DNA from 2 places in the Alkalihalophilus pseudofirmus genome. Region 1 is predicted to be linked to the other one. Evidence: predicted binding sites of a transcription regulator. Region 1 holds the regulator's gene; the other holds the start of a gene.
What was found. Region 1 encodes LexA, which represses DNA repair genes until DNA is damaged. Its sites were predicted from a motif close to CGAACATATGTTCG; they were not measured.
Positions count from the first base shown of each region.

Region 2: PQ478_RS11885 (Y-family DNA polymerase) is a predicted target of LexA. The motif match lies at 10,082-10,095, and genes of this name have one in related genera.

Region 1 covers NZ_CP117835.1:2,480,649-2,492,500, forward strand. Annotated here, with positions in the region: gene PQ478_RS13325 (CcdC family protein) at 51-560, opposite strand; gene PQ478_RS13330 (aspartyl-phosphate phosphatase Spo0E family protein) at 754-1,041, shown strand; gene PQ478_RS13335 (ABC transporter ATP-binding protein) at 1,074-2,864, opposite strand; gene PQ478_RS13340 (ABC transporter transmembrane domain-containing protein) at 2,864-4,618, opposite strand; gene PQ478_RS13345 (YneF family protein) at 4,820-5,038, opposite strand; gene sirA (sporulation inhibitor of replication protein SirA) at 5,163-5,603, opposite strand; gene tkt (transketolase) at 5,744-7,741, opposite strand; gene PQ478_RS13360 (DUF896 domain-containing protein) at 7,953-8,195, opposite strand; gene PQ478_RS13365 (YneB family resolvase-like protein) at 8,334-9,032, opposite strand; gene PQ478_RS13370 (hypothetical protein) at 8,995-9,288, opposite strand; gene lexA (transcriptional repressor LexA) at 9,437-10,060, shown strand; gene PQ478_RS13380 (hypothetical protein) at 10,204-10,464, opposite strand; gene PQ478_RS13385 (hypothetical protein) at 10,529-10,762, opposite strand; gene PQ478_RS13390 (hypothetical protein) at 10,804-11,136, opposite strand; gene glnA (type I glutamate--ammonia ligase) at 11,450-11,852, opposite strand, start outside.
Region 2 covers NZ_CP117835.1:2,212,115-2,223,966, reverse strand. Annotated here, with positions in the region: gene PQ478_RS11960 (amidohydrolase family protein) at 1-638, shown strand, start outside; gene PQ478_RS11955 (DinB family protein) at 706-1,221, shown strand; gene PQ478_RS11950 (hypothetical protein) at 1,247-1,531, shown strand; gene PQ478_RS11945 (DinB family protein) at 1,571-2,041, shown strand; gene PQ478_RS11940 (GNAT family N-acetyltransferase) at 2,028-2,543, shown strand; gene PQ478_RS11935 (GNAT family N-acetyltransferase) at 2,582-3,037, shown strand; gene PQ478_RS11930 (hypothetical protein) at 3,099-3,476, opposite strand; gene PQ478_RS11925 (LXG domain-containing protein) at 3,795-5,153, shown strand; gene PQ478_RS11920 (hypothetical protein) at 5,175-5,888, shown strand; gene PQ478_RS11915 (DUF4176 domain-containing protein) at 5,888-6,154, shown strand; gene PQ478_RS11910 (hypothetical protein) at 6,164-6,601, shown strand; gene PQ478_RS11905 (YolD-like family protein) at 6,666-6,986, opposite strand; gene PQ478_RS11900 (helix-turn-helix domain-containing protein) at 7,315-7,497, opposite strand; gene PQ478_RS11895 (SulP family inorganic anion transporter) at 7,822-9,282, shown strand; gene PQ478_RS11890 (universal stress protein) at 9,354-9,770, shown strand; gene PQ478_RS11885 (Y-family DNA polymerase) at 10,135-11,412, shown strand; gene dcuS (DcuS/MalK family sensor histidine kinase) at 11,560-11,852, shown strand, end outside.

The DNA.
Region 1 (11,852 bases):
ACAAAGAACTCGCTCAATAGAGCGAGTTCTTTGTTTAAATTCGTATTCGTTTATGTTTCAGCAGGTACGATTATTTTTTTAGGGGGATTATTTATTAATTCTGCTTCAAGTTTTCGATAGGATCGATACATCGAAATCCGCCACGGAATAATCATTCCATAAGCAAGTAAAAAGAACATGCCAGCGAGCTCTTCAAATTGAACAGCGTCCCCAATGATCAGTTTAAACGTGATTCGAGCAACTAATAGACCGACTAATATAAATGCAAACGCTTTTGAACGTTTTAAATAAATTTGATTGCGCTTAATTTCAAAATTAGAGGTTTTTATTAATAATATGGAAAAAATCATGCCGACAGCTAATGCCTCAATCACCTGCCACCAAGCAGGGCGAGCTGGTTCATAGAGAAACATCAAAAAACCAGTAGACATAAAAATCGGAGGTAAAATAATTTTTTTTGCAGAAGCTGGACGTTTCGTTGCCTTAAGTCGAATAATAATAGCTAGAGTAGCCATTATAGCTGCCCCGATTGTTGATAATAATATATACGTATCACTCAATTTAGCTCACTCCTTTCTCATGAGCGTACCCATCCCTTTAAACATACCTTAAAGCGTCCTCTCTTTCAAACATTATTCAAACATTTGATAAAAAAATCTGCTCTTTGACAAATAAAAACGAAATATTCGCTTCTCTTTTAGTTAGGACGTTTCTTCCAAATAATTCAGATTGTTTTTAAATGAGGAGAATATTATGATATATGTAAGCGATTCGTGGAGGGTTGCACCTATGACAAAAAGGCAGCTAGAGGATTCATTAAGAAAACAAACTAGTAATTTTATAGAAGACTCAGTGCAAGCCGCAAATGAGAGAGTAACCGAAGAATCCATTGAAGAATCGATCGAAAAAAAACGGAATGAATTAATTAAAGTTGGTACAAGCAACGGTCTTCATTCTAAAAAAGCCGTTGAAGTAAGTCAGCAGCTAGACCAGTTGTTAAATAAATACGATCGCTTATTAAAAGAGAAAATAACAAAATAGAACCGACTTAGCAGATGCCAAGTCGGTTATTTTTAACTCAGTTTAATTTTTTCATTAGACCCTTTTTGCAGGAGGTACATTTTGTGATAGAGACCTCCTCTTTCTAACAGCTCTTCGTGATTACCTCGCTCAACAATCTCTCCTTGATGGAGGACCAAAATTTGATCTGCATCTTTAATGGTTGATAATCTATGGGCAATCGCAATCGTCGTTCTACCCTCTTGCATTTTTCTAAGTGCCATTTGGATCGCTTCCTCTGTTTCTGTATCTACATTTGCCGTTGCTTCATCTAAAATGAGTACTTTTGGATTTGTGGCCATCGTTCTTGCAAATGATAAAAGCTGACGCTGTCCACTTGATAGCGTTGACCCACGTTCTGCTAAAACTGTGTCATATTGATTTGGCAAACGTTGTATAAATTCATCTGCCTGAACAAATTCTGCTGAAGCACGCACTTGTTCATCGCTAATGCCATCCCGGTTCAGACGAATATTATGTGCGATCGTCCCCGTATACAAAAATGGATCTTGCAGCACGAGTCCGACCTCTCTTCTTAGTTCCTCATTAGGATAACTGTATAATGATTTGCCATCGATGATAATATCACCTTTAGATAATGGATAAAATCGCATGAGCAAATTAATAATAGAACTTTTTCCGCTTCCGGTATGTCCGACCAGCGCAACCGTTTCTCCTTTTTTAACTGTAAATGAGATATTCTTTAACACATCCGTTTTCCCGTCGTAAGAAAAAGTCACGTCACGAAATGTAATATCCCCTTGTTCGATTCTGTGAGGATCTCTCCCCTGTTGGCTCGGTGCATAATCTTGATGGTCCATCAGTTTAAACACTCGTCCTGCTGAAACAATTGCCTGCTGAAATAAGGACAATCTCATCATCATTTGGTTAACTGGTTCAAAAAAGCGATCTAAGTAATTAACAAATGCATAGATAACCCCGATCTCAACAGGGCTGACAAAGGATGTCACACCAAAATAGCTTAGCACTAAGATTAATGCGAGAATAGAAATAAGATCCACCATCGGCCGAAGTAGCAGCCCATCTAATTTCATGCTCTTCATACCAGCATCTAGATGTTCATCATTGACTCGCGAAAACTCTTTTCGCAACCGTTTTTCCTGCCTGAACATTTGAATAATCGCCATACCTTGTATTGATTCATTCATTTTCGCATTTAATTGGCTTAACCTTTCACTCATATCCGCATAAAACTTTGAGCTCCATTTACGATAGAGCTGCATTAAGCCAAGCAAGATAGGAATTAAAAATAAGCAGTAAAGCGCAAGTGTAGTATTTAAATAGAACATCGCTACAAAAACACCGATTAAAAACATGATGTTTTGGACAAAAGTTGCTAATACCGTTACATACAGCTCCTTGATTGATTCTGTATCATTGGTAATGCGAGAAATCAGCCCCCCTGCAGGCGTTTTATCGAAGAAAGCCAGCCCTAAACGCTCTACATTACTAAATACATCGACTCGCAGCTGTTGAATAATTCTAAGAGATACTTTTTGAAATAAAAAGGATTGAAAATAATTAACAAACACTGAGGAGATATGCAAACTTAGATACAGAACTGCTAAAAGTACAAGTTCATTAGTCGGAAAAACTTGTGGTGTGAGATAATCATCGATAAAAATTTTGACTAAAATAGGACCCATTAATTCCGCAGCTGTAGCAAGGAGCAGCAATGTAAATGCAATCGATAACGTTTTAGCATGCGGCTTTGCATAGCCTAAGAGACGATAGAGGACCTGTCGTTGTTCTTTCTCTGTTAATACACGGTCTTTATGTTCCATTACTCCTCGCCACCTCCTCTTACTACAGACTCTAGCTGCTGCTGCTCATACATGCTGCGATACCATCCGCCTTCATTCATCAATTCTTCATGAACACCACGCTCTATTACTTTTCCATCTGCTAAAACAAGTATTAAATCTGCATGTTTAATTGCACTTAAGCGATGTGCTGTAATAATCGTTGTTTTTCCGCGTCGGTTTTCTCTAAGTGAGTTTAGTATTTGTTCTTCTGTCTTTGCATCAACAGCTGATAAAGAATCATCCAATATAAGAATATTAGGATCAGAGATAAGCGCTCTTGCTATCGAAATTCGCTGCTTTTGACCTCCAGAGAGCGTTACTCCTCGCTCTCCAACAACAGTATCGTACCCTTGATCAAATCGAGTGATATCCTCGTGAATGTTTGCTAGTTTACAAGCTTGAACAATCTCTTTGAAACTAGCATCAGGCTTTGCAAATGCTACATTATCAGCAATCGTCGCTGAGAAAAGGAAATGTTCTTGCGGTACGAGTCCAAATGCTTTCTTTAATGCATCAAGGGAATATTCATTTATTGAACGTTCATTAATTCTTATCGATCCATCTGAGACATCATACTCTCGCTGCAGCAATTTTATCAATGTAGACTTACCACTGCCTGTTTTTCCTACAATCCCGAGTGTTTGACCTTCTATTAAAGTGAAATGCAGTTCAGTCAATGCATTTTTATCTGTACCTGGGTATGCATAGGAGTTCAAGGAAACATCAATGTCTCCTTTTGCGACCGTATCAACTGTCGCCAGCTCATCTGTAATATCTTGCTTTTCGCTTAACAAATGCTTAATACGATCATATGAAGCTCTTCCACGTTCCACAATGTTAAACAGCCATCCAAAGGCAAGCATTGGCCAAATCAACAGACCAAGATAGATGGTAAAACTCGTTAACTGGCCGATTGTCATTTCATCAGCGATCACATAACGCGCGCCAAATACAACAGCAAGAAAATAAGACAACCCGACAATCAATGAAATCGTAGGATCAAATAAAGCATCTACTTTGGCAACCGAAACATTTTTTTTGACAACTTGCTCCGATTGCGCACGAAACCCTTCTATTTCACGTTCCTCTTGACCAAAAGCTTTTGCTACTCTGACCCCAGTAATACTTTCCTGTACATTGTCATTCAAATCAGAAAAAGCTGCTTGAGCCACATGAAATCTTTTATGAAGCAATGTTCCATAATAACTTGTTAAAAGCGCCATGAACGGCATCGGGATCAAACTGATCAATGTTAACTCCCAGCTGATGGTGAGGGCCATTGTTAAAATAACAAAGCCTCCCATTGTCAGAGAATCCACTAAAGTAAGCACACCTTGCCCTGCCGTCGCTTGAACAGCTCTAATGTCATTTGTAGCATGTGCCATTAAATCGCCAGTCCGCTGTTTTTGATAAAATTTACTCGACATATTTGTAAAATGTTCATATAACTGATTTCTTAAAAGACGGGCTAAACGAATCGCAGCCCCAAATATCATAATCCTCCATACAAAACGAAGCACATAGACGATGAGTCCTACACCTAGTAAAACTCCAACCCAAGAAAGCAAGGTTGTTGTCGTCAACGTCTGCTCTGCGATATGATCCACAATCACACCCACTATATACGGGGGTAATAAGGTGAAAATAGAAACAAAAGCCAATACTAATATACCCAACCCATAAGAAACACGTTCACGCTTGAAAAACCACCATAAGTCTTTAAATACAGACATCTTACCAATTTCCTCCCTCGCAAAAAACCGAAAGTAATTAATATTCCGTAAATTAAATGGATACGTATATGATAAATATTACATATTCCATCCACCCTTCTCATGTATTGGAGCCGCTATCTTATTTCCTTTTTATGTATGATAGCATAACATCTTTTTACAGTAGAAAAACACCCCAATATGAGGTGCTTGTCCGATACATTATTTCGTTTGTTGCTTTTGCATTGCTTTCATCATCTGATTTATCTTCTTTTGTGATGGATTTTGACCCATTTGCATCATCATCACTCGAAGCATTTGCTCATTAATTGGCGGGTTCTTCTTTAAATAAGACATCATCGTCTTACGTGCGATAAAGAAACCGATAGCAACACCCGCAAGTACTGCGATCGTGTAGCCTAAAATATGAATCCATGGCATACGTCCAACGTCCTCCTTCAAACAAAATAAACCGTTCAAGCTTAGCCTGAATCAACCTACATTATTATATCGTAACGAGACCGTTTTTAAAAGCTCCTTATGAAATTTGTTCCTATTTATCCGCTTAGACAAACTTAACTTGCTTAATAGGATTAAGCCATCCAAAACGATGATTTTCAAAATTGATGGCAAAAAAACAAGGGTCTATTTTTCTCAGCACTTCAAAAAACATCGTTTCTGCTTCAATTTCACCAGTCGATGTTAATGATAGGTGTTTCTTATAAATTAGTAATTCAGCGCAGCTTTCAGGTTGGGCAAGGTCAAGCACATGGATATGTTTATTTACTTTATAGGAGGATAAATTTGAAAAAGCAGCCATCATTTGTTGCTGCAGCAACAAACCAGGCATCGGCTTTGAAATATACTCTATCTGCAAATCAATAATTTGCTTTTGTTCAGGTGAAGCCATCGTTCTTTCTAAAAATAAATGAAATAGTTTTGACTCTTGTCCAAAATAGTGCTGCGCAACGTCCTCTTCTAGTAAAAACAATTGATAATGTCTCATTCGCTGCACCCCTTTCATTCATTTCTTTACGATAAGTATAGGGGATGCTTCCTAAAATCATTGTCTTAAACTGGCGAGGAATTTCACTAGTTTTGTCGAATAAAAAGACCGCCTAAACAAGAGGCGGTCTTCATCATTCATTATTTATTTAATAAAACTTTTGCTTTAGCAACCACATTATCTACAGTAAAGCCATACTCCTGCATAATGCGCTCTCCTGGTGCTGATGCTCCAAATTGATCAATTGCAAGTACATCGCCGTGATCCCCAACATATTTATGCCAGCCAAGAGATGCTCCCATTTCAATACCTAAACGAGCTTTTACATTTGGAGAAATAACTTCATCCTTGTATTCTTTTGGCTGTGCTTCAAAGCGATCCCAGCTTGGCATGCTGATAACAGATGCATGAATGCCTTCTTTTTCAAGCACTGCTTGCGCTTCTACTGCTAGTGGAACCTCTGAACCAGAGGCTAATAAAAGTAAGTCTGCATCTCCATTTGCACGAGATACAATATAAGCACCTTTTTTCACACCTTCATAAGCCGTTTCCTTTGTTCCTTCAATAGTAGGAAGGTTTTGACGAGTAAGAACTAATGCTGTTGGTGTATCTTTTGATTCAAGCGCTAATTTCCACGCTGCAACCGTTTCATTGCTGTCACCAGGACGAACAACAGATAAACCAGGCATTGCACGAAGAGCTGCTAATTGTTCAACAGGCTCATGTGTCGGACCATCTTCACCTACAGCAATACTATCATGTGTAAAGACATAAATGACTGGAAGATTCATTAATGCAGATAGGCGGATAGCGGGACGCAGGTAGTCAGAAAACACAAAGAATGTTGCTCCGAATACTTTCACTCCCCCGTGCAGAGCCATACCATTTACAGCTGCACCCATCGCAAATTCACGAACACCAAACCACACATTGCGGCCGCTGTAATCTTCACGAGTAAAGTCACCAAGATCTTTCATCATTGTTTTGTTTGAAGATGCTAAGTCAGCTGAACCTCCGATAAGTTGAGGAACATGTTTAGCAAATGCATTTAATGCCTCACCTGATGATGCACGAGTTGCTACGCTTGAGCCGACATCATATACTGGAGCATCTTGATCCCAGCCCTCAGGAAGTTCGCCTTTAACAGCAGATTCAAATTGGGCAGCAAGCTCAGGATAAGCCTCTTTATATGTTGCAAATAACTCATTCCAGCTTTCTTCCGCTTTTGCACCTTGTTCTTTCACATTATTATAAAACTCTTTAACGTCTTCAGGAATGTGAAAATCTCCATCGCCTTCCCATTTATATGCTTCACGTGTAAGCTTCACTTCATCAGCACCAAGCGGAGCTCCGTGAGAAGCTGATTTACCAGATTTGTTTGGAGAGCCGTAGCCGATAACTGTCTTCACTTCAATTAACGTTGGACGATCATCTTCTTTAGCCGCTTTAACCGCACGGTTAATCTCATCAATGTTATTTCCGTCTTCCACACGAATGACTTGCCATCCGTATGCTTTATAACGATCTTCAACGCTCTCTGAGAATGAACGGTTTAATTCACCATCAAGTGAAATATCATTTGAATCATACATCACAATAAGGCGGCCTAATTTTAAGTGTCCTGCTAGTGATGCTGCTTCTGCAGAAACACCCTCCATTAAATCTCCATCTCCACAAATGCTGTATGTGTAATGATCAACGATATTGTACCCATCACGATTATATGTACTAGCTAAATGACGTTCTGCCATTGCCATACCTACTGCCATTGCCACACCTTGTCCTAATGGGCCGGTAGTAGCTTCTACTCCAGGAGTATGTCCAAATTCAGGGTGACCAGGTGTCTTACTTCCCCATTGACGAAATGATTGTAAGTCTTCTAGAGAAACATCATATCCAGTCAAGTGAAGAAGGCTGTAAAGCAGCATAGATCCATGACCAGCAGATAATACAAAACGATCACGGTTTGCCCAATCGGGGTTTGAAGGATTGTGCTGCATATATTTTGTCCATAGACTAAATGCCATCGGAGCTGCACCCATTGGCATACCTGGATGGCCTGAGTTCGCTTTTTCAATACTATCAATTGATAATGTACGAATGGTATTAATTGCTTTTAATTCAACATTTGTTGACATGATTTCGTTCATCCTTTCCGTTACTGAAAACGTTGTATTCGTGTTTCATCATATACTTTCTTGCCCGTTTTAACAAGCGGATTCGACAAATTCTCACCGGTTTGTTGCATTTTGACACTCTCCTTACTATTTCTCAACTACAGAAGTCTTATCCTATATTTAAGAGGTGTTTTTATAGAAAAGAAAAACCCTCTTTATAAAAAAGAGAGTTTTAATGGGTGAAGCCGCCGTTCTTCTTCTGTTTACTATCTTTCAATGCTTGAGGTGTCACATCATTTCCCTCTTCATCTACTACTTTTACGGAGTGCAGCTGATTTTTGAAGGATTTACGGAACGTTTGGATATATTCTTTTCTAAGAGCTTGCTGCTCTTTTTCCTCTGATTTCGTTAAGCCTGTTGATTTTGATCGTTTAGAAAGCTCATTAATTCTAGCAATCTTATCTTTTGATAGCATTTGATTCACCACCTTTAAAATGAACACGCGTAAATATGATCACATTTAAAATGTACATATCTAAATATGAACAAATCCTACTGTATCATGAATCTATAAACACTATCAAGTGAGGTGTATTGAGCTTTACGAGCTAATTTAGCTGTTTAAATCTTGATTTGATTTCGCTTCTTCATATTCACGATACCGGCGATGGACAGTGGCTTTTGAAACATCATAACCGAAACCTCTTAATGTCGCAGCTATATCATGAAAAGTTAATTTACGCTCACGAAGCCGGACAATATCTTCAATGGGTACTTCCTTTTTATCCCTGCCGCCTATTCTTTCGCCGCTTAGATTATCTTGAGGTCTATATCCCCTTTCCACCGCTGCCCTCATCCCTCGCTTTATTTTCAAATTATGTAATTTACGTTGATACTCTTCAACAATTGAGACGATATCAAGAACCATCGAATCTGCTTCCGATAGGCGCAGCTCTCCCTCATCCTGAATCGTATAGATTGTAATATCATCTTTTCGGAGCTGATGAAGGATAGCCATCTTCGCATGTCCGCGCCCAAGCCGAGTATCATCTTGGACCAAAACTGATTGTGCTTTGTCTTCCTTAATAAGGTCTAGTAATTTCAATATTCCTTCACGATCGATTTCATAACCGCTTGCTTTCTCTTCAATTACGTGCACCACTTCTAGCCCGTAATCTTCAGCTATCTTTTCTAATTCACTTTTCTGTCTTTCGATGGATGTTTGCTGTGTTTCTTTTTCTGTGCTTACTCTACAATAAATAATAGCTTGGTTATTATTTATCATTTTGCTTGTCTTTTTGTTCGTACGCATAGGCATACAGATTTTCAATCTCCTTTGTTGATTCATCTTTGTCTAAAGCATCTAATTGGCCGGCTTTTATAACTTCACCGTTTGAGAGCGGCTCTTGCTCATTATTAACTAAATCATACTCTTGTGCAATCGTATTTGTCATATCATCTTGGTCTATATTTCCGCCAGAGAAAAGAATCGAGCTATACATAAACATCAATGCGAAAACCGCAGTAATCATAATAAATAATTCTTGTCCTGAAAATTTTCTGATCATTTTCATCACCCCATAAGAATGTTTGTTCCCATTCACTATAAATGAGAACACTCGTTTGTGTCAAGCTAATTTTAGAACTTATGTTTGCATTACGTATGTTCGCATGGTACAATTTAGTCAAGAAGGAAACAAAAGCGAGGTGTTATTCGTGTCAAAACTATCAAAACGTCAACAAGAAATCCTAGATTACATTAAGATAGAAGTGAAGAAAAAAGGTTATCCCCCTTCTGTACGTGAGATTGGAGAAGCGGTGGGACTAGCGTCAAGTTCAACTGTTCACGGCCATTTATCTAGACTTGAGAAAAAAGGTTTAATCAGACGAGACCCTACCAAGCCTAGAGCAATCGAAGTACTAGAAATGGATGAGCTAGACCCAGTTGTGCATGAGAAGAAAACGGCTTACGTTCCGATTGTAGGTAAAGTCACAGCCGGTATGCCTATTACCGCCATTGAGAACGTTGAGGAATACTTGCCTCTTCCTGATCACTTGGTAACAAATGATTCCGTTTATGTTCTTGTTATCCAAGGAGATAGTATGATTGAAGCCGGTATTTACGATGGCGATATGGTCATTGTCCGTCAGCAACAAACTGCTAATAACGGCGATATCATTGTCGCAATGACGGAAGAAAATGAAGCGACAGTGAAACGCTTCTTCCGTGAAAAAGATTACATCCGATTGCAGCCGGAGAATTCTACTATGGAACCAATCTTACTAAAAGATGTAACGGTTCTCGGAAAAGTCATCGGAGTGTTCCGTACCCTTCATTAAATATTCATATAAAAGCTTGTCCTCAATACGCTTGTTCTCTATATTATGAGGACAAGCTTTTTTTATGATTGTATTTATAAAAAAAAGATGAAAAGTTTAAAAGCTAGAAAGCTTTCAAACTTTTCATCTATATGAACAAGAGTTTAAAACGCCCACGGCCTTATGAGCGGAGCATTGTGATCTTCTTTGCTCGTTTTATACCCTCTTCGTCTAAACTGCCGGTCCATCTCTCTTACCATCGTACGATATTGATTCTGATCCAACCGTCCATCTGCAAATAAGTAACATGCAAAGGCATACGCTAAAGCAGAAGTGTCAATATTTACGGTTACATCAACATCTGAATTTCCACTTTCATGAACGAAAGCTTTCGTTTCTGTTTGATTACGATTACGATGTTGCATCGTCATTCACCTCTCTTATGTTGAAATGGGCATTAGCTATGCTAATACCCATTAAATAACGGAATTATCTACGTGAACGTGCACGTGCACGAGCATAAGCTTCTGCATCTACGAAAACGTCTACTTCTGAGTTCCCGCTGTCATCTACATAAGACTCATTAAAGTTAAAGTTGTAGTTCTTATCCTTTAACGTATTTTCATTATCTACACGGTTGCGGTTCTTATTATGACTATCAACTTCTGCATTTAACCAAACACCAGCAACATCACGACGTCTTTCTCTTTTCTTACGACCCATTTTATTCTCCTCCTCAATTATGGTCTTAACTTCTTAGCTGCCTACCAAAACCAATTCCAGCATTTACAGCAATGTTTTCTTCTGCGGTCGCCTGCTACAGGACCTCTATCGCGATCCCTCCGGCGCCTGCGATCTTGATCACCTGCTACTGGGCCGCCGCCATCGCCGCTGCGTGCATTTGCTCTAGCAAACGCCTCAGTATCTACAAATACATTAACATTAGAGTTTCCACTATCTTCTACATAGGAATAGTTAACGTTATAGTTGTAGTTCTTATCTTTTAAAGTATTCTCATTTTCTACCTTATTTTCATTCTTGTTATTTGCCCATACGTCAGAGCCACCGTGATCACATTTCTTATGACACCACCACATAACTTTCCCTCCTTTTTTCTTGGAATACTTATATGTATGTCATGTAGTATGATAGCGTATAGACAAGACTCTAGTTTTTGTTTATTTTTTTACATTAATTTCATAAAAGCGTATGCGAAACATTTTATGGGATTAAAACTAATCAGATCTCAAGAAAGCATTATAAATGCAGTTTTTTTGTGAAGGAATATATTCAAAGCCTGACAGTTACGATGATCTACACGACTTGTGTAGATATATAGAAGTTGGTAAAGTTTAGAGGGATTAAGAAGTAAAGAAAACCCCTTTAACTGAGTTAAAGGGGTTAACTGTATTAATAAGATGACATATATTGCTCGCGCTCCCAAGGGTGAACTTGTGTGCGGAACATGTCCCACTCGATTTCTTTTGCTTCAACAAAGTGCTCCACTGCATGCTCACCAAGAGCTTTTACAAGAACTTCGTCTTTAACAAGCTTATCAAGAGCATCTTTAAGTGTAGCTGGAAGGTCATTGATACCTTCTTCTACACGCTCTTCTTTACTCATTACGTAGATGTTACGATCTGTTGCTGGTGGCGGCGTCATTTTCTTCTTGATTCCATCAAGACCTGCAGCAAGAAGAACAGCCATTGCAAGGTAAGGGTTAGCAGCCGGGTCTGGACTACGAACTTCAATACGAGTACTCACACCGCGAGAAGAAGGAATACGTACTAGCGGGCTGCGGTTTTTCATTGAC
Region 2 (11,852 bases), 270 kb from region 1:
AGAACTTATTAGGAAAAGATTTAAACTTTGTCCATGCTAATGCGATCAGCCCTGAAGAGGTGAAGCTATTAGCAGAAAAAGGCGGAAGTATTTCCGTAACACCTGAAATTGAGATGATGATGGGACACGGGTATCCCGCTGTAGGGTTATCGCTTGAAAATGGACTAAAACCAGCACTCGGAGTCGATGTCGTCACCTCAACAGGCGGGGATATGTTTGCACAAATGAAGTTTGCCCTTCAAGCAGAGCGAGCGAGATATAATCAGATTCAGCTAGAAAAAGGGATTATGCCAGGTCCCGAGCTGAATCTATCAGCAGAAACGATCTTAGAATGTGCCACCATTGAAGGTGCTAAAGCTCTTATGCTAGAAGATAAAATCGGCAGCTTAGCTCCAGGCAAACAAGCGGACATGATTATGATCCGTACGAATGATTTAAATATCTTCCCTGTGAATGATCCTATTGGAACCGTGGTACAAACGACGAACACAGCAAATGTTGATTCAGTTTATGTGGCAGGAGAAGCGGTTAAGAAAGACGGGAAATTATTGAATGTTGATCTAGCCAGCTTGAAAAAACAAGCGATTGAGGCAAGAGATTATATGTTAGAGGAATACCGCGAGCAGGTGAATCAATAAATATAACTGAAGCTTGCTTTCTAGAGCTGCTTACATGCAGCTCTTTTTTTAAAGGAGGTAAAGGTGGATGGATTATTGTATACAGGCAAGCACATATCATTCAAAGAGAATAGGTGAGCTTATATGGATGTTAGAGCATACAAGAGAGGTGACCTTAAGCGAAATTGCTCATTTAAGCATGGAAGAACTTGATTTAGTTGCAGAAAAAACGATAAATTCAATTGCTATTTTATTGGCACATATTGCATCCATTGAATTTGTTCATCAGGTAATCTCGTTTGAAAAGAGAGACTTAACAAACAAGGAGTATGAAGAATGGGGCCCGTTGTTAGAAATAAATACATTAGCAAAAGAGACAATCAGAAATAAACCAGTTGAGTATTATGCTGAAAAACTGCGTCAAATAAGGGAGCGTACATTGGTTCATTTAAAAGAAAAAGATGATCAATGGTTATTTGAAGAAAGTAAATGGGATAATGGTGTCTCCTATAATAACTATTACCTATGGTTTCACGTAATGGAAGATGAAATCAGTCATCGAGGACAGATCAGGTTAATTAAGAGGATGTTTGAATTAGGATAGAGCTTGCTGAGGGGAGTGCCGCCCTATGAAAACAACGATAAGTTTTAACAAATGGATACCTCTTACTCTATTAATGATTAATCTCTTTTTATTTCTATTGTTAATGGAAGAATTAATTGATGCAACAGAACCCAATTACGGGGTATGGTCATTTTTGATGCCTGTATTTGGTTGGATTTCTTTTTATTACATTAGAATAACGAGCAAAGGAAAGGCTCATGTTTCACTGAAAATCATGCAAGGCTTTAATTTATTTTTTATGATCTTTCCGTTGATCATTATTGGGTGGATCATCATATTAATGGTTTAACAGTGGATAAAGACGAGCAATAATGGATGAGGTGAAGTGATGCGATCTTTTTTTGAGTACAACTGGCAGGTGAGAGACGAGTGGCTCGAATGGTGTGAACAGATATCAACGGCAGAGCTGCTAAAGCCGCGCACTGGCGGACCAGGCAGTATACTATATACCCTGTTTCATGTTATTGAGGTAGAAAACAGCTGGATTAAAGCCATTCAAGGCAAAGAGGATGAAATTATTTCATTTGAACAATACGATACGCTGGAACAATTGAAAAAGCTTTCTAATGAATGTCGTGCTGAAATTATGAAGTTTATAGAAAAAGGGTTATTTGCAAACAAAGATGAGAGTCTAAATGTGTCTTGGGAAAATCAATCTTATACTAAAGATGAGATCCTTCATCACGTCATTGCTCATGACATTCACCATATAGGCCAATTATCAGTCTGGGCAAGGGAACTTGAATTTAAGCCTGTTTCAGCTCATTTTATAGGGAGAACTGAACATGGAAGATCATAATATTTATATCCGAAAAATGACTCAAGAGGATTTCTCAATCATGGCAAAGTGGCTAAGTACGAATGAGGTTTTAGAATACTATGGTGATGTCAATGCTCCTTTTTCATTTGAGCAAGTAAAGCAAAAGTACGAACCGCGTGTGCAGGGAGAAGTGAATGTACCTCCTTTTATCGTCGAGTGGCAAGGCACGCCGATCGGCTTTATGCAGTATTACAAGCTTGCTGAAGATAAATATAATGAATTTGGATACGGCCGTAGCCTCAAAGTATATGGGATGGATCAATTTATTGGCGAGCCTGCTTTGTTTAATAAAGGGATAGGTACCCTAATGGTTTCCTTTTTTGTCAGGAAGATAGTAAAGGATACGGGAGCAGACACGGTGATTGTCGATCCAGCGATATCGAATGTGAGAGCGATAAAGTGTTATGAGAAATGTGGGTTTAGAAAAGTGAAGCAGATCAATGAGGGAAGAGAGTGGTTGATGGAAGTGAAATGTAATTAGTAACTTCCTATTATTTTAGTTGAGGAGGGAAGATTAAAATGGACATTCATTTTAGACTAGCAACAGAAGGTGATTTGGATTCGATTGTGTATATGCTTGCTGACGATGTATTAGGCAGCAAACGAGAAAAGTATGAACAACCACTCCCAGAAAGTTATATAAAAGCCTTCCATTCAATCAAGTCTGATCCAAATAATGAGTTAATCGTTGCCTGCAAAGAGGAGACTGTCGTAGGTGTGCAACAACTAACCTTTACACCTTATTTAACGCATCAAGGAGGATGGAGGGCAACGATAGAAGGTGTGAGAACAGCCGCATCAGTACGTGGTCAAGGGGTTGGCAGCGAGCTAATTAAATGGGCAATCAATCGAGCAAAACAACGAGGCTGTCAGGTGATACAACTGACAACAGATAAAAAAAGACCTGATGCCCTGCGCTTTTATGAACGGTTAGGATTTGAAGCCACGCATGAGGGATTAAAACTAAAGCTATAATCTGAGGAAAAAAGTGCGAATCTAATGGTCGGAAATCGCACTTTTTTATGTCACTGTACGTTTAATTCACATTCTCGAGAACAAAACTCTCTGTCTGGCCGTCCCACTCAATCGTAAATTTAATACGGTCATCACGGGTGGTAACTGCACAGCCGCTGCAACCACCACTTTCGCTGCTTGATAATGTGCCGTTATCATTTAGCTCCCAACCGTTAGCCGAAATGCTTCCAATCTCAAAGTCTACAGGAGTGGCAGGAGGGTTTTCTCCCAAATAGCGGATGCTAAATTCAGTTTGTTCACTATTTTCCTCGTAAATATTCGCCGTATAAACAGCCTCCCAATGTTCGCCTTGCCCGCTAAACTTCACAGTGTCTTGCCCACAAGCAGTCAGGGTGAGAAGCAGCATAAATAATAATCCTGTTCCAATAACCTTTTCCATCCGCATCCCCCATAATGAATAGTATTTTATATGATATAGGTTCATTTTAGCATAAAATTCCAAGTCAACCTCACTATTTATTATTAATTAAGGTTAATATAACAATCTTTATTATTAATGTTAAATTTTAAGGTGAATTTAAAAAATTACATATAACTATATCCTATCTAAATCTATTTGACTAGGAATTTTGATGTGATTAAGGCTAATCACTTTAGTCATATTGAATAAAAAACTCCCTTGCTTTAATATGGAAAAGATTAATAGGATAATTTTACATAAAAAGTGGGTTTATCCTTTTAAAGGAGGAGGACACGAATGAAAGTTTTAGAAGTCCAATCAATGGAAGCTGGAATAAATGAGACTATTCATTCAATCAAATTATTATCAAAACAATTTGATTTGATAGAAAACAATATTCGTAATTTTACTTCTTTGAATGATTCTTTTAAGGGGGATGCTGGTGAGTCAATTCAATCTTTTTATAAGGAATGTCATCTGCCGCTTCTAAAATCCTTTAAAGATCTTTTTAATGCTTACGAAAATGTTCTGCATCAAATAACTGACGGCTTATACACAATAGAACCTGATTCAAACGGGTTTATTAGGGAGAGTTTTTTAGAAGGTGATTTAGAGCCTTCTTTAGACAAAGTAAAAAATTTCACCATTGATCTTACTAATGTTGCTAATCAAATAATGCAACAAGTACAACACATTGTTTCTTTGCCAAGGCTAAATGATGAAAATGTATTGGAATACATAAATCAAGGTAAAAAAGAAATTCATTCTACAATCGAAGAAGTACACTCTTTTGATTGGGCAATGTCAGGCGCTCTATTAAACATAGAAACTAGTATTCAAAGTTTGAATAAACATATAACGAGCGTACAAAGTATTTATAGAGATGTAGGGGTCTCTTCATATAGAGTTGGAAGTTTAAAGCAGTACAAATCAGATATACATATAATAAATAATAACTTAGAAGAAAAACAATCATCTAATGGATTTAATAATATCTATTTAGGTCCCAATGGAAAAGTAACTCTAGACCCTTCAGCACCTTTTTCAAATGTAGGAAATACTGTGAATACGGTTGCTGAAGCAGCTGTTATATCAAGTGTTTTCTATAAGACACAAGTTCAGGGTTTCGCTATAGAAAAATACAAAGCGGGTTATAAAGTGAAAAATGGTATGGTCAACAAAATTAATGGGACGAATTACCAAAACACTTATATAAGTTCACAGTTAGAGCGTGGCAATGAACCTCAAATTGCTAGGTATGTGCAACCAAAGGTAGCTGCTAAATATGCTTTGAAAAATGGACTAAGCTGGGTAGGAGTCGGTGTTACGACTGGTCATAATTTATATGAAAATGTGCAAGCAGATGAAAAAGTGGCAAAAACGATAGGTGATGCAGCTATTGATGTAAGTATTGGAGTTGCTACGATCGTAGGAGGGGCAGTTGTTACATCATTTGTAGTTGCTGCTGGGCTGCCTGTTTTAACAGGAGCATTGATTGGTGCTGGAGTTTCAATAGGTGCTTCTGTGCTCCTTGATGGTATTAAGGTTGGGGGTAAATCAATTTCAAATCATATAAAGGATGGTGTACAAAAGGGCATAAGTACGGTTACAGGGACGGTAGCTGGTTGGTTTAAGAAAGAACAGACGGCAAAATAATGATTAGATTTGGTGGTTATTATGCAAATAAATAAAGAAATAAAATATAGGGATTTACCTAAGGCTATACAACAACATTTACATGTGTTTGCTTCATTTCAAACTAAACAAATTATTGGGGGATTTACATTTATATTATTAAATTTTTCTTTATTTCCTCTCCTGGTACCTTTTACTTATCTATATGCTGCACTGACAGTCCCTTTAATTATAATCATAAACTTATGGTCTATTTACCTATTATTTAGGAGTCCTTACACCATACAAGTACACGTTTTTTTGTTTTTAGGTATGTTGAGTATTGTAGCTGCATGGGCTTATACTGTTGCTGTTCAAAAATATGCATATATAATCTTAAACGTTCAAGGTCCTTTATTTCTCTTTTTAACCGTTGGAATTCAAGTGGTACTTATAGTAGTTATGTATTTATATTATAAGGGGAAAATGTTAAATTTGGATGGTCAGAGAAACATCAAGCAACCTTCAAAATTAACTTACATATTATATGGCGCTGGCCCTGCCCTTGGTTATATCTTTTACCATCAAGTTGCAAAGCAATCTGAAATGGCTATGTTAATGGCATTGCTTGGGGTATTCTATATGTTTGCATTGGTCTTTTCTTATACAAGTGTCAAATTCATCCACAAGTATCTATTCATGCGAGCAAATAGTCATTTAGTAAAACTAGAAAAACCACTAAAAAAATCGAAACAGCATCATATTGAGGTGAAATAATGAACGCAAAAACATTTATACCAAACGGCTCAATTGTTCTTTTAAATGGAGGAAATAAAAAACTAATGATTTATGGGAGAAAGCAACTGTTACTTGCTGAAGAAAAAGAGGAAATGTATGATTATTTAGCTGTTCCTTATCCAGAAGGCTATATTAATCCGGATTATTCGTATGTTTTTAATGAGAAGGATATTGCCGAAATCATACATAAAGGATATTCGGATCAAGAAGAGAAAGAATTTCAAAAAGTTCTTAATGAAGTGTAGGTGTCGCATATGCTCTTTAATAAAAAGAAAGCACCTCAACAAGAACATGAGTGGTTTAGCGTTCTGATTGTTACTGAAACAGAATTAAAAGACTCTGTTAGAAATGATATTCAAGAAGAGATCAAATATAACGTTGATAATATGGCTTTTAGTGGTAATCTTGTTTTAAACGACCAACCTAAGGAATATACTCAGAGATTCAAAAAAGATATATTAGAAAAAGCTAAAATACGGCCTGTTTACGTCATTATAAGAGTGGATCAAGATAAAATAGATGCAGAAATAGATGCGCTAAATAAAAGACATAAGTGGAAGAAGCTATTTAATCTAATTCCTGGTTATAAATATCAAAGAATTTATGATGAGATGATGATAAATCCTGATAATGTCGTATTTTCAACAGAAAATGTTGATCAAGCAATTGCATTTTTAAATTCTAAAGAATGATATTAAGGCTGGGACATAACTAAAATGTTTGGTCCTAGCCTTTTTAGGTTCTTGTAACCTCTTCTTACTGTATGCTAAGGATCATTTCTAACTCAATCTTCATTTTGTTTTCCCCCTCATCCTTTATTTCAATCAAAGAGGGAGACGAAGAAGGCTTCTTCACAAACCCGTCAACCACACGCGCTTCATGTTGCTGCCAATAAGTAACTTTGGCTGGCTGCTGCAGGGCGATTTTTTCTTCTATTATGTACATCAATTCTTCCATTGCTTGCGGATCAAGTTCTGGTTTTTGCGGGAGATTGCGTTTTTCCCGTTCTGTGCGGATCATCTCCATATGTTCTGGTATCGCCAGCTGTGTCCATTTAATCATACCTCGATATTGCATAATACATCACTTCCTCCCTTTTATAAGAATATATGTTCGTATTTCGTGTTTAGTATACCCGGAAAGAGGCGAAATTAAAAGGGGGATAGAATACAATTCGCATTCAGATGGCAGCAATTACACTCTGAAAAGGCGCAATAAAAGCCAACTGACGCAATACACGTTTGAACCAGCGCAATAAAGCAAAACACCCGCGCAATCACCTTTGTAGCAGGCGCAATTAAGCAGAAGACTGACGCAATTCTACTTTTATAACCTTTGCTGACATTCACCTTAAAAAAGACCTTGCAAGTAGTCATTAACACTACTAGCAAGGTCTCGTTACATCTTAAATCCGTTCCCCTTTTTTCAATCGTTCAATAAATTCATTCAAGTCTTCTTTTTTTACGCGCCAATGTCTGCCGATCTTAAAAGCAGGAATCTTTCCTTCCTGAACCAATTTATACGTAGACACTTCACTTAATTGTAAATACTCAGCGACCTGAGTAACCGTCATAATCTCTTTCTCCATACGATAAGTCCCTCCGAATCAAAGCTAACCTTCCTTTTATCATACTATATAATTCGATTTTGTGCCTATACATTAGAGATATTTATACTCAGTTATAAATGGTTTAATTCAAAAGTAATTAAAAGGTGATTCATTCAAAAGAAGAGAATATGGACGAAATCGGATGTTTGAACGATAAAAAGTATATTTGTTCCCGCTTACATCGGATTTTAGGTTTTATGTAACTTTGTGGTATGATTCTTTCTGTTGAAAACGGACCTTGGCTTTCGTGAGAGTCGAAAGTCGCAAAAACAGTTTAACAATTTAATAGAAAGAGGTGCTAAATTGAATATCGAATCAATTAAGCAAGAATGGTTTAGTAATGTACGGGGAGATGTGCTCGCAGGACTCGTTGTCGCTCTAGCATTAATCCCAGAGGCAATTGCCTTTTCTATCATTGCCGGTGTTGACCCGATGGTAGGACTTTATGCATCTTTTTGTATTGCTGTAGTGATCGCTTTTGTAGGTGGACGACCTGGTATGATCTCAGCTGCAACAGGGGCTATGGCGCTTGTTATGGTTACACTTGTAGCAGAGCATGGGCTGCAATACTTACTTGCCGCCACAATCTTAACGGGGATCATTCAAATTATTTTTGGGGTTTTCAAGCTTGCTAGATTTATGCGTTTTGTGCCTAGATCGGTCATGGTTGGTTTCGTAAACGCTCTAGCAATTCTCATTTTTATGGCTCAGCTTGACCAATTTGTAGACGCGACATGGGTAATGTATGCCTTAGTTGCTGCAACACTTGCGATTATTTATTTACTGCCGCGTGTAACAAAGGCTGTGCCATCAGCTTTAGCAGCGATTGTAGCGATTACTGCTATTGTTATTTTTATGAACATCGATGTTCGTACAGTAGGAGATATGGGTGCGCTGCAGCAAGCACTGCCAATGTTTTTAATTCCGCAAATCCCATTTAATTTAGAAACACTCATGATTATCCTTCCTTATTCATTAGCATTAGCGATCGTTGGTCTCCTTGAATCATTACTGACGGCGAATATTGTTGATGATATGACAGATACGGAAAGTGATAAGAATAAAGAGAGCCGCGGACAAGGGATTGCAAACATTGTAGCTGGTTTCTTCGGCGGTATGGCTGGTTGCGCCATGATTGGTCAATCGGTGATCAACGTGAAATCAGGCGGACGCGGGCGTTTATCAGCACTTGTTGCAGGTGTAGTCCTTATGTTCTTGATCTTGGTATTAGGTGGTCTTGTTGTTCAAATTCCAATGGCTGCATTAGTCGGGGTTATGTTCATGGTATCAATCAGTACATTTGACTGGGGCTCAATCCGTCACATCAATAAACTGCCACGAACAGATGCGATTGTTATGGTTGTTACGGTTGCAACGGTTGTTGTTACTCATAACCTAGCCATCGGTGTATTTGCCGGTGTCCTGTTAAGTGCAATTTTCTTTGCTGCGAAAATTTCTAAAGTAGATGTCGAAGGAATTAGAGGACAGACGAGTGCTAAGAAGATCTACCGCATCAGAGGGCAAATTTTCTTCGCTTCGGTAACAGATTTAATTAATAAATTTGATTACAAAGAAGATATAAAGGAAGTTGTTCTTGACTTGTCAGAAGCTCATTTATGGGATGATTCAGCAATTGGTGCGTTTGACAAGATTGAATCAAAATTTGAACAAAATGATATTAAAGTGAGCTACGCTGGCCTTAACAGCGAAAGCGAACAGTTAAAAGAACGCATCGGAGGCTTATCTAAAGCATCTGGACATTAATCATCTAAAAAGAGAGGTTGATTGTAAGAGATTGCAATCAACCTTTTAATAAATAAAAAAGGGGAATGAACATGTATCGCAATATACTATTAGCTGCAGACGGTTCAGAGCACTCATTCAGAGCTGCGAAAGAGGCAAGAACATTAGTAGATCCTAAAAAGGGAAAAGTTGATATTGTCTATGTTGTAAGCGGTTCATCTTCTAGACAAGACGTTTTGCATCATGCGAGTAAAGAAGAAATGGACTATGCAAGGAAAGAGAAAGTTAGAGGGATCGCAGAGCTTTTTGAAGACGAAGGAATCTCGTGCACGATCCACGTTTTACGCGGAGAGCCGGGCCCGACAATCGTTGATTTTGCCAATAAAGGTGAATATGAGTGCTTGGTCATTGGCAGCCGCGGGTTAAATAACCTTCAGACCATGGTGCTCGGAAGCGTCAGCCACAAAGTGGCGAAGCGAGTGGAATGTCCGGTCATGATTGTGAAGTGAATAGGTGGTAGAGAGGCTGATACTGAGTGTAGTATCAGCTTTTTTGTTTTGAAGTGGATTGTGTGAGGCCTTTAAAAGCGAACAGGCGCAATAAAGCCTGACACCGACGCAATTCGCATCTGCACCCACGCAATTCCCCTTCCAATCGGCGCATAAAAGACCAACAGAAGCAATTAATGCTCAAACAGACGCAAAAAAGCCAAACACTTGCAAAATCAGCTGCAGCATCCACGCAATTTCTGCTTACACTGACGCAATCGAATCACATCTCATAATCCCTCAACCCAGCCGACCAATATTTTATGTTTGTAAGAACGTTTGTTCGTGTATAATAAGCTTAAAGAGAGAAAAAGGGGGAAGTAGGATGTTCAATTATGAAGCATTCCCTAAACAGTCTTATTTATGCTGTGATTTAAAGAGTTTTTATGCGAGTGTGTCGGCTGTGAAGCTTGGTCTGCACCCGTTTGTAACAAAGCTTGCTGTCGTTGGAGATACAAAACGTAACGGAAGCGTGGTGCTTGCGGCGACACCTAAATTAAAAGAAATGGGCATCAAAACTGGTTCAAGGCTGTTCGAGATTCCAAAAGATCCTGATATCGTCGTTGTGAACGCGGAAATGGAGGAGTTTTTAAAAATTTCGACCGAGATTACATTACATATGGAACAATATGTTCCGCCAGAGGACATCTTTGTGTATTCGATTGATGAGGCATTTATTAAACTTACCTCAAAGCGTCATCAAGGAAGGGAGAATCAGCGTGGGTTTGCACGTATGCTGCAGCAGTCGATTAAATCATGCTTCGGATTAACGCTTGCTGTCGGCTCATCTTCCTGCAATATGCTTTTATCTAAAGTAGCTTTAGACATCGAAGCTAAAAAGCAGGAGGATCATTTTGCCCACTGGGATTATGAGGACGTTGAAACGAAGCTGTGGAGAATTCAGCCATTATCAGATATGTGGGGGATTGGGCGCCGCTATGAGAAAACATTAATGAATATGGGAATCCGCTCGGTCGCACAGCTTGCGAATTCCTCTCTTAAACGTCTTGAATTTAAATTCGGCAAAGTGATGGGACAGCAGTTGTATCAGCATGCGTGGGGAATCGATGTCAGTGACATTCATAAGCCAGCAAAAATCAAATCGAAAAGCTATTCCGTCGGCCAAATTTTACTTAGAGATTATGTCGGGACCGAAGAAATTAAAACGGTCATTCTTGAAATGTGTGAGGAGGTTGTGCGCCGTGCAAGGAAGAAAAGAGCAGCAGGCCGAACGATCAGCCTTGGTCTAGGCTATAGTAAAAACGAAGGCGGGGGAGGGTTTTCCCGGCAGCTCACAGTTGATGAGCCGACAAACAGCACGCTCGATATTTACAATGCCTGTTTAAAACTTTTAAACAAACATTATCATGGGGAAACGGTTAGGCAGGTGTATGTGGCCCTTTCAAAAGTACAGCCGGATACCGAGCGCCAGTTATCTCTATTTGTAGATGAGGAAGAAGTGACTCGTAAGCGGGAGCTTGGTTATGTGATGGATTCAATTCGAGAAAAGTACGGGGCAACAGCGATTCTTCGTGCAAGCTCGTATACAAAAGGCGGGACAACGAGACATAGGAGCGGCTTGATCGCCGGACATAAAAAGTAAGTGAGAAACTCTCGGGATCTTCTGATATCCGGGAGTTGTTTAGCTTCAATTACTTTAACGATAAGAAACTTTCTCAAGTTGAATCTTTCTAAAAAAAGAAACAACCGTTACAATATCAACTAATGATGTTTTGAGAGAAGGGTTAGAATGTTGATGAGAAAAGTAAAGCTTCGTACCGTGATTCTGCTGCTTGTATGTATGGTCGTTTTATTATCTTTGTTTATCACAGACCTCTTAGTCTCAAGGTCGATTAATGAGAACAGCATGCGTTATGAAGAAGAGAAGGCTCTTACGACAGCTAGGATTGTTGCTGATTCTGATATTGTGATAAGCGGGTTAGAAAACCAAGAAACAGATGCCGTACAAGTATATGCGAATCGTGTACGAAGCTCTGCTGAGGTGCTGTTTGTGGTCGTGTTAGATATGAACGGTATCCGTTA